2 regions of the Stenotrophomonas sp. PD6 genome follow, and region 1 is predicted to be linked to the other one. Evidence: riboswitches for the same ligand, from Rfam matches in the RefSeq annotation. Region 1 holds a riboswitch; the other holds the start of a gene.
What was found. Region 1 has a riboswitch for cobalamin ahead of metE (5-methyltetrahydropteroyltriglutamate--homocysteine S-methyltransferase). Riboswitches for the same ligand answer to the same signal wherever they lie in the genome.
Positions count from the first base shown of each region.

Region 2: another riboswitch for cobalamin. It lies ahead of btuB (TonB-dependent vitamin B12 receptor); the one in region 1 lies ahead of metE (5-methyltetrahydropteroyltriglutamate--homocysteine S-methyltransferase).

Region 1 is NZ_JBLZQD010000010.1:128,030-132,679, forward strand. It holds gene ACOZHM_RS14615 (bifunctional nicotinamide-nucleotide adenylyltransferase/Nudix hydroxylase) at 1-464, shown strand, start outside; gene ACOZHM_RS14620 (nicotinate phosphoribosyltransferase) at 532-1,956, shown strand; cobalamin riboswitch at 1,989-2,222, shown strand; gene metE (5-methyltetrahydropteroyltriglutamate--homocysteine S-methyltransferase) at 2,436-4,650, shown strand, end outside.
Region 2 is NZ_JBLZQD010000005.1:112,731-117,380, forward strand. It holds gene gph (phosphoglycolate phosphatase) at 1-73, shown strand, start outside; gene btuB (TonB-dependent vitamin B12 receptor) at 118-1,959, opposite strand; cobalamin riboswitch at 2,082-2,305, opposite strand; gene ACOZHM_RS09965 (histidine phosphatase family protein) at 2,479-3,069, shown strand; gene ACOZHM_RS09970 (TfoX/Sxy family protein) at 3,130-3,492, opposite strand; gene ACOZHM_RS09975 (GAF domain-containing protein) at 3,489-3,971, opposite strand; gene bioD (dethiobiotin synthase) at 4,091-4,650, shown strand, end outside.

The DNA of each region.
Region 1 (4,650 bases):
AGCAGTACCGTGCGGCGTGGAAGGATGCGCCGTACGCACCCACCTTCGTCACCACCGACGCGGTGGTGGTGCACTCGGGCCACGTGCTGCTGGTGCGCCGCCGCTCGGAGCCGGGCAAGGGCCTGTGGGCATTGCCGGGCGGATTTGTCGGCCAGCAGCAGAGCCTGCTCGACAGCTGCCTGCGTGAACTGCGCGAAGAGACCCGCCTGAAGATTCCGCTGCCGGTGTTGAAGGGCTCGCTGAAGGGCCAGCAGGTCTTCGACCACCCCGAGCGCAGCCAGCGCGGCCGCACCATCACCCATGCCTTCCACTTCGAGTTTGCGGCAGGCGAACTGCCCCCCGTGCGCGGCGGCGACGATGCCGACAAGGCGCGCTGGATTCCGGTGAGCGAGGCGCTGGACATGGGCCCGCAGCTGTACGAAGACCACCTGCACATCCTGGAGTTTTTCCTGGGCCGGGGCTGAACCCGACCCGTTTCCCTCGCCGGCGGATAGACCGCCGGTGTTCCCCCGACGCGAAGGAGCTTCCGTCATGCATTACCTAGATAATCTTCTCCTCAACACCGACAGCTACAAGGCCAGCCACTGGCTGCAGTACCCCCCGGGTACCGATGCCACCTTCTTCTACGTGCAATCGCGCGGCGGCCTGTACGACCGCACCGTCTTCTTCGGCCTGCAGGCGCTCCTGAAGGAGTACCTCGCCAAGCCGATCACGCATGCCGATGTCGATACCGCGCGCGACCTGTTCGCCGCTCACGGCGTGCCGTTCAATGAAGACGGCTGGCGTTACATCGTCGACACGCATGCCGGGCTGATGCCGATCCGCATCCGCGCCGTGCCCGAGGGCACCGTGGTGCCAGTGCACAACGCGCTGATGACCATCGAATCGACCGACCCGCAGGCGTTCTGGGTGCCCTCGTACCTGGAAACCATGCTGCTGCGGATCTGGTACCCGGTAACCGTGGCCACCACCAGCTGGCACGCCAAGCAGACCATTCGCCAGTACCTGGAACGCACCAGCGACGACCCCGAAGGCCAGCTGCCGTTCAAGCTGCACGACTTCGGCAGCCGCGGCGTCTCGAGCCTGGAATCGGCCGCCATCGGCGGCGCGGCGCACCTGGTCAACTTCCTGGGCACCGACACCGTGTCGGCCCTGCTGTACGCCAAGTCGTTCTACCACGCGCCCATGGCCGGCTACTCGATCCCCGCCGCCGAGCACAGCACCATCACCAGCTGGGGCCGCGACGGCGAAGTGGACGCCTACCGCAACATGCTGGCGCAATTCGCCAAGCCGGGCGCACTGGTCGCGGTGGTGTCGGACAGCTACGACATCTACCACGCCATCACCGAACACTGGGGCACGACCCTGCGCCAGCAGGTGATCGACTCGGGCGCCACCGTAGTGATCCGCCCGGACTCGGGCGACCCGGTGACGGTGGTGCTCAAGTGCCTGGAACTGCTCGACGAGGCCTTCGGGCACAGCGTCAACGGCAAGGGCTACAAGGTGCTCAACCACGTGCGCGTGATCCAGGGCGATGGGGTCAACCCGACCAGCATCGGCCAGATCCTGGCGCACATCACCGACGCCGGCTACGCCGCCGACAACCTCGCCTTCGGCATGGGCGGTGCACTGCTGCAGCGCTTGGACCGCGACACGCAGAAGTTCGCGCTGAAGTGCTCGGCCGCCCGAGTCAACGGGCGCTGGATCGACGTCTACAAGGACCCGGTGACCGACAGCGGCAAGCAGAGCAAGCGCGGCCGCATGAGCCTGCTGCGCCATCGCGAGTACGGCCAGTTCCGCACCGTACCGGTGCCGGCCACGGCCGCCTCGCTGGCGGACCTGGAAATGCCGCTGGGCTTCGAGGACGCCATGGTGACGGTCTGGGAGAACGGCCAGCTGCTGCACGACGAGGCGCTGGAGCAGATCCGCAGCCGGGCCAACACCGCGCGGTTGTAAGCAACGCCTCTTGACCCCCGCGCCAACTCGGCCTACCTTGTGCTCGCCGAAGGTATCCATCTCTTCATGCAGATGAAGGGATGGGTTTAAACGGGAATCCGGTGAAGGTGCCTTGCGCACCCATTCCGGAGCTGCCCCGCAGCGGTGAATGGAAACGAATCCTGCCAACAGCACTGGGCCTTACCGCCTGGGAAGCGGCAGGTACTAGGTGGGCGCCCGCGCCCGTGTCCATCAGCCCGAATACCGGCCCCGGCCGGAGGACATGACCGTCCTCCGATTCGACCTGGAACGTCCGCGGGGAGGTTGCCGGGGCCTGACGCCACGCCTGCCGCGTGGCGCTGTCCCTGTGCGTCCGCTTCACGGCATCCGGTTCGCCCGCGGGGGCGAAGGTCGCTGGCGGGGCGGGCACGGCAGCAATGGCGTGGTGGCCGCGCAGTTCCTTCGTTCCTCAATGCCAATACGCAATGAGGACACGTTCCATGACCACTGTTACCAACCTGGGGTTTCCCCGCATCGGCGCCAAGCGCGAGCTCAAGCGCGCGCTGGAAGCGTTCTGGTCCGGCCAGAGCAGCGCAGCTTCGCTGCTCGACACCGCCGCCGGGCTGCGTGCCACCCACTGGCAGCTGCAGCGCGACGCCGGCGTTGATGTGCCGCCCAGCAACGACTTCAGCCTGTACGACCAGGTGCTGGACGCCGCCTTCCTGTTCGACGCCCTTCCGGCCCGTTACCGCGCCCTTGCCGACGCCGACCCGCTGGCCGGCTACTTTGCGATGGCGCGCGGCCTGCAACGCGATGGCTACGACCTGCACGCGCTGGAAATGACCAAATGGTTCGATACCAACTACCACTACCTGGTGCCTGAACTGCAGGCCGGCCAAGGCTTCGCGCTGCGCGGCGACAAGCCGCTGGCCGAATACCGCCAGGCCAAGGCGCTGGGCATTGAAACGCGCCCGGTGCTGATCGGCCCGGTGAGCTTCCTGCTGCTCTCCAAGACCACCGACGGCAGCCCCGCGCTGGACCTGCTGGACGCGCTGCTGCCCGTATACGTGGAGCTGCTGGGCCAGCTGCATGCGGCCGGCGCGCAGTGGGTGCAGCTGGACGAGCCGGTGCTGGTGCAGGACCTGGACGACCACGCCCGCGCCGCCTTCACCCACGCCTACGCCGTGCTGGCAACGGCCGCGCGCCCCAAGGTGCTGGTGGCGACCTACTTCGGCGCACTGGACGACAACCTGCCGCTAGCCGCCTCACTGCCGGTCGATGGCCTGCACGTGGACCTGGTGCGCGCACCGGAACAGCTCGATGCCGTGATCAAGGCGCTGCCGCCGGGCCGCGTGCTCTCGGCCGGGCTGGTCAATGGCCGCAACATCTGGCGCACCCACCTGGACAACGCGCTGCTGCTGGCGCGGTACGCGCACGGCCACCTGGGCAGCGACTGCCTGTGGCTGAGCCCGTCGTGTTCGCTGCTGCACAGCCCGGTGGACCTGGGCCACGAGAAGAAACTGGACGACGAACTGCGCGGCTGGCTGGCGTTCTCCAAGCAGAAGCTGGAAGAGCTGCGCGTGCTGGCCGATGCCATCGATGCGCCGGCCCGCGCCGAGGCGGCGCTGGAGCTGTCGCGCGAGCGCATCGAATCGCGCCGGCGCTCGCCGCGTGTGCACAACCCGGCCGTGGCCGCGCGCCTGGCCGCGCTCACACCGGCCGATGCGCAGCGCCACAGCCGCTACCCGCAGCGTCACCTGGCCCAGGCCGCCGCGCTGAAGCTGCCGCGCTTCCCCACCACCACCATTGGTTCGTTCCCGCAGACGCTGGAGGTGCGCGAGGCACGTGCACGCAACAAGTCCGGCACGCTGTCCGACGCCGACTACGACGCGTTCCTGGCCAGCCAGACCGAGCACTGCGTACGCATCCAGGAGCAGATCGGGCTGGACGTGCTGGTGCATGGCGAGTTCGAGCGCAACGACATGGTGGAATACTTCGGCGAGCAGCTGGAGGGCTTCGCCTTCACCAAGAACGGCTGGGTGCAGAGCTACGGCTCGCGCTGCGTGAAGCCGCCGGTGATCTATGGCGATGTGACGCGCCCGCAGGCCATGACGGTGCGCTGGTCGCAGTACGCGCAGTCGCTCACCGACCGCCCCATGAAGGGCATGCTGACCGGCCCGGTGACGGTGCTGCAGTGGTCGTTCGTGCGCGACGACCAGGCCCGCGCCGATACCTGCCGGCAGATCGCGCTGGCCTTGCGCGATGAGGTGCTGGACCTGGAGGCCGCCGGCATTGGCGTGATCCAGATCGACGAGCCCGCCATCCGCGAGGGCCTGCCGTTGCGCCGTGCGCAGTGGCGCGACTACCTGGACTGGGCGGTGGAGGCGTTCCGGATCAGCGCCAGCGGCGTGCGCGATGCCACCCAGATCCACACCCACATGTGCTACTCCGAGTTCAACGACATCATCCACTCCGTGGCGGCGATGGATGCCGACGTGATCTCCATCGAGACCTCGCGCTCGCGCATGGAGCTGCTGGACGCCTTCGTGCGCTTCCAGTACCCCAACGAGATCGGGCCGGGCGTGTATGACATCCACTCGCCGCGCGTACCGGACAAGGAGGAGATGCTATCGCTGCTGCGCAAGGCGGCCGAGGTGCTACGCCCCGAGCAGATATGGGTGAACCCGGACTGCGGGCTCAAGACCCGTGGCTGGC
Region 2 (4,650 bases), on a different contig from region 1:
GTTGGATCTGGATACGGTGGACGCGGTGGCGGTGGTTGATGACCTGCGGGAGCTGATCGCACCCATCCGTTAGCGCCGGCCGTTGGCCGGCACCTCACGATGCCGGCCAACACACGCTTATTTCGGCTGGTAACGCACGCTCAGGCGGTACTCGCGGCCCGGCTGGTTGTACCAGGCCACCGTTTCGTAGTCGCGGTCGAACACGTTGCTCACCCGGCCCAGCAGCGACCAGTCGCGGCTGAGCGCGTATTCCAGGCGCAGGTCCAGCGTGCCGTAACCGGCCAGGCGGACGGTGTTGTCGGCGTTGTCGTAGCGCTTGCCGGCACCGAACGCGGTGACGCCGGCACGGAAATCGCCGAAGCGGCGGTCGATGTCCAGGCGCGCGGTGTCCTGCGCACGGCGCGCCAGCCAGTTGTCGAACTGCGCACTGCCATCGGTACGGTTGCGCGGATCGGTGTGGCTGAGCTGGGCACTGAGGTCGAAGCCGGCCACGGCGAGCGAACCGGTCAGTTCCGCGCCGCGGATACGTGCCTTCTCCACCTGCGTCATCATGAAGGTGGTGGCGTCGTAGGTGATCAGGTCGTCGATGCGGGTCTCGAACACGTCCAGGCCCCAGCGCCAGCCGTCGCCCTGCTGGGCGATGCCCACGTTCGCGCTCTTGGATTTCTCCGGGTCCAGGCCCGGCACGCCACTCCACGGGTCGTACAGGTCGCTGAAGGTCGGTGCCTTGAACGCGGTGCCGTAGCTCGCGTTGAGGCGGAAGCCGCCGCCCAGCTCCATGCCCCAGCCGAGGCTGCCGGTGGTGTGGTTGCCGAACTGCTCGTTGTCGTCGTTGCGTACGCTGGCCTGCAGGTGGTGCGCGCCGAAGCGGCCCTGGTACTGCACGAACACGCCGGTGTTGTCACGGCTGTCGACCAGGTAACCGGCACTGCTGCCGTCCAGGTTGTCCTGGCTCCAGTCGACGCCGGCGCTGAGCAGCTGGCCGTCGGCGATGCCCACATCGGCCTGCACCGAGGCGCTGTCGCGGTGGGTCTGCGCCGCGCCCAGCCAGGTGCTGTCGTTGTAGTTGTCGGACTCGTTGTCGGCACGGCCGACGTTCACCGTGAGGTTGAAGCGTTCGCTGGGCGTGTAGCGCAGCTTGCCGCCCAGCACCTGCTGCAGCGTTTCCGAGTAGTTGTAGTAACCGTCGTAGTGGTTCTCGCCTTCGGCGCGCAGCGCGGTGCCTTCCACGCTCAGCGTGTCGGTCAGGGTGTAGCCGCCGCGCAGGCTCATCGACAGGTTGCGGTAGCCATCGCGGTCGGGCTCGTCGGCGCCGCAGCCGGCGAAGGTGACCGGGTCACCGTTGCAGGCATTGATGCCGTCGGTGTGCTGGTAGGCGATGTCGGTGCCGAACCAGCCGCGTGCGCCGGTACCGCCGAAGCCGCCGCTCGCCTCACGCAGGCCGTTGCTGCCGCCACCCAGCTGCAGGTGCGGCGCGAAGTCGCCCGCGTTGCGGCGGGTGAAGATCTGGATGACGCCGCCGATGGCATCGGCACCGTACAGGCTGGACTGCGGGCCGCGCACGATCTCGATGCGCTCGATCTGCGCCAGCGGCAGGTCCTGGATCATCGCCAGGCCCAGATCGCCCGTGTTGATGCGCACGCCGTCCACCAGCACCAGCGTGTGGGCCGAATTGGTGCCGCGCAGGAACAGCGAGCTCTGCTTGCCCAGCCCGCCGCTGTTGTTGAGGTTGATGCCCGCGCGGCCGCGCAGCAGGTCCTGCAGCGACGGCGCCTGGCTGCGCTCGATCTCGGCACGGTCGATCACCTGTGCGGGCGAAATGCTGTCCTGCAGGGCGATCGGGGTGCGGGTGGCGGTGACCAGGACCTGGTCGAGCGCGGTCGCGTCGTCCTGTGCGGCGGCCACCAGCGGCAATGCCGACAGCACGGCCAGGGAAAGAATGCGGATCTGCAGCTTCATCGTTGACTCCAAACACCGCGCACGCCCGCGCGGCTGGGGTAGGGGCGGCGGTCAACGGGAGCAGGGGACGGTGGGCGGGCGCAGACACGGCGCCGCTTGCCGCCGCCATGCCCGCCGCATCGCAACCAGTCGTCTTCCGGGCCGGTCTCCGGGCTCGCGGGCCGATGGCGGACCATCGCACCAGGCGCCTTCCCATGCACGAGCACAGTGGCGTATTGCCTGGCTTCCACGCTTACCGTTGCGGGGGCAGCGCCGGGCTGGCAGCAGGCAGGACCTGTTGCGTCACCGGCTTCCCGTTTCAACCTGCCGGCTTGCGCCGCAGGTCACCTGAAAGTGCGCGCAGTGTAGAGCAAAGCCTCGCGCCAGGTGCAGCCTGTGGCGGAGCGGCGCAGCCGAGCGGTTAGAATGCGCCTCGTTCTACGCAGTGGTTCGCATGAAACAGACGTGGTTGCAGCACCCTCGCCGGCACACTCGTGAAGATTCGCGGCTGCCCGCGGCCGCATGGCATGGGGTAGCGGCATGATCCTCGACCTGGTCCGGCACGCCAGCACCGGCCGCGATGGCTACCTCGACGGACGCAGCGACCCACCGCTGGAGGCGGGCACTACCGACGCGTTGTGCGAGCGCTACGCCGGGCTGCAGTGGGAACGCGTGCTGAGTTCGCCGCGCCAGCGGGCACTGGCCACCGCCGACGCGCTGGCGCTGCCGCGCGGACTGGAGGTGATCGCCGACGAAGAATGGGAAGAGCTGGATTTCGGCGATTGGGACGGCCAACCGCTGGACGCGCTGCCGATGCAGGCCTTGCAGGCGTTTCACCTGGACCCGCACACCAACCCGCCGCCGCACGGGGAAAGCTGGGGGCACTTCGAGCGCCGCATTTCGCGTGCATTGCATCGGCTGCTGGACGATCCCGAGCCGGTGCCGACGCTGATCGTGAGCCATGGTGGCCCGCTGCGCATGGTGCTGTCGCAGGTGTGCGGGCTGCCGATGGCGATGTGCTGGGCGCTGCGGATCGACCACGGCACGCGGCTGCAGCTGCGGGTGCAGCGGGAGGAGGGGGAGTTGTGGGGGGAACTGCTGGAGCTTCAGCAACCGGCATCGTTGCTGTAGAGCCACCCCATGGGTGGCTGCGCTTCGTTCCGGCACCGCGAAGCCACCCATGGGGTGGCTCTACCCCCGTTCTTCGTCGCTCTCGAACGGCGCTTCGTCGCCGTCGTCATCGTTGGCGACCGTGCGGTCATAGACCGGCCCTGACGCAGGCGGCGCCTTCTTCAGCGGCTTGTCGGCGATGATCGCCTCGTATTCGGCCACCAGCGCCGTGCGGCGCGCCTCGGGCAGTTCCTGCCAATGGCAGTCCAGCAGCGCGCCTTCCAGCGAGTACAGCAGGTTGAGGCTGGGCTTGAAGCCCGCGCGGCGGACCTTGACGAAGGCACCGACCGCACCGATGGCGGTCAGTTCCTCGGGCGTGCGCAGACCGACCTGACGCAGCCAGGCCGCGCTCTTCGGGCCGATGTTGCGCAGCTTGGTGCTCATCCCAGCGCCTCGACGAACACCGCGGCGATCGCTTCCAGGCCGGCCTGGTCCTCTGCGTCGAAACGGGCCAGCGACGGGCTGTCCAGGTCGAACACACCGATCAGGGTGTCGCCCTTGACCAGCGGCACCACCAGCTCCGAACGCGACGCCGAGTCGCAGGCGATATGGCCCGGGAAGGCGTCCACGTCTTCAATGCGCTGGGTGACACGCTGCGAGGCGGCCGCGCCGCACACGCCCTTGTTCAGCGGGATGCGCACGCAGGCCGGCAAGCCCTGGAATGGGCCCACCACCAGTTCGGTGCCGTCGAAGAAGTAGAAGCCCACCCAGTTCAGCTCGGGCAGTGCGTGGTAGACCAGCGCCGCAAGGTTGGCCGCGTTGGCGATCCGGTCGCGCTCGCCGTGCACCAGGGCGCGGGCCTGGGCCAGCAGCTGGCCGTACTGTTCCGGCTTGCTGCCGGTAAGCGTGGAAGTATCGAACATGGCCGCAGTCTAGCAAGCGCAGCCGGCGGCCGGACTGCCCGGCCATGCAACGCTGCGGTGCCGATGCGCCGGCGACCCCCCAGCGCCGATAATGGCGGCCCCTGTCCACCGGTCCGGCCATGTCCCTGCCTGCCTCCCTGCCCGCCGCCTTCTACGTCACCGGCACCGATACCGGCATCGGCAAGACCTTCAGCAGCTGCGCCCTGCTGCACGCGCTGCGCCAGCGCGGGCAGCGCGCGGTGGGCATGAAGCCGGTGGCGAGCGGCTGTGAACGCACGCCCGCCGGCCTGCGCAACGAGGACGCCACCGCGCTGCTGGCCGCCAGCGAGCCCACCCCGGCCTACGCCGACCTCAATCCGTATGCGCTGCCGCTGCCGCTGGCCCCGGAACTGGCTGCGGCGGCGGCGGGCGTAACCCTGGCGCTGGCGCCGATCGAAGCCGCGTTCGCGCGCCTGCAGGCGCAGGCCGACACCGTGGTGGTGGAAGGCGTGGGCGGCTGGCTGGCGCCGCTGTCCACCACGCTGGACCAGTCGCACCTGGTGCAGGCGCTGCAGCTGCCAGTGGTGATGGTGGTGGGGCTGCGGCTGGGCTGCCTGAACCATGCGCGGCTGACCGCGCAGGCGATTGCCGCCAGCGGCGCGACCTGCATCGGCTGGATCGCCAACGAGGTGGACCCGCA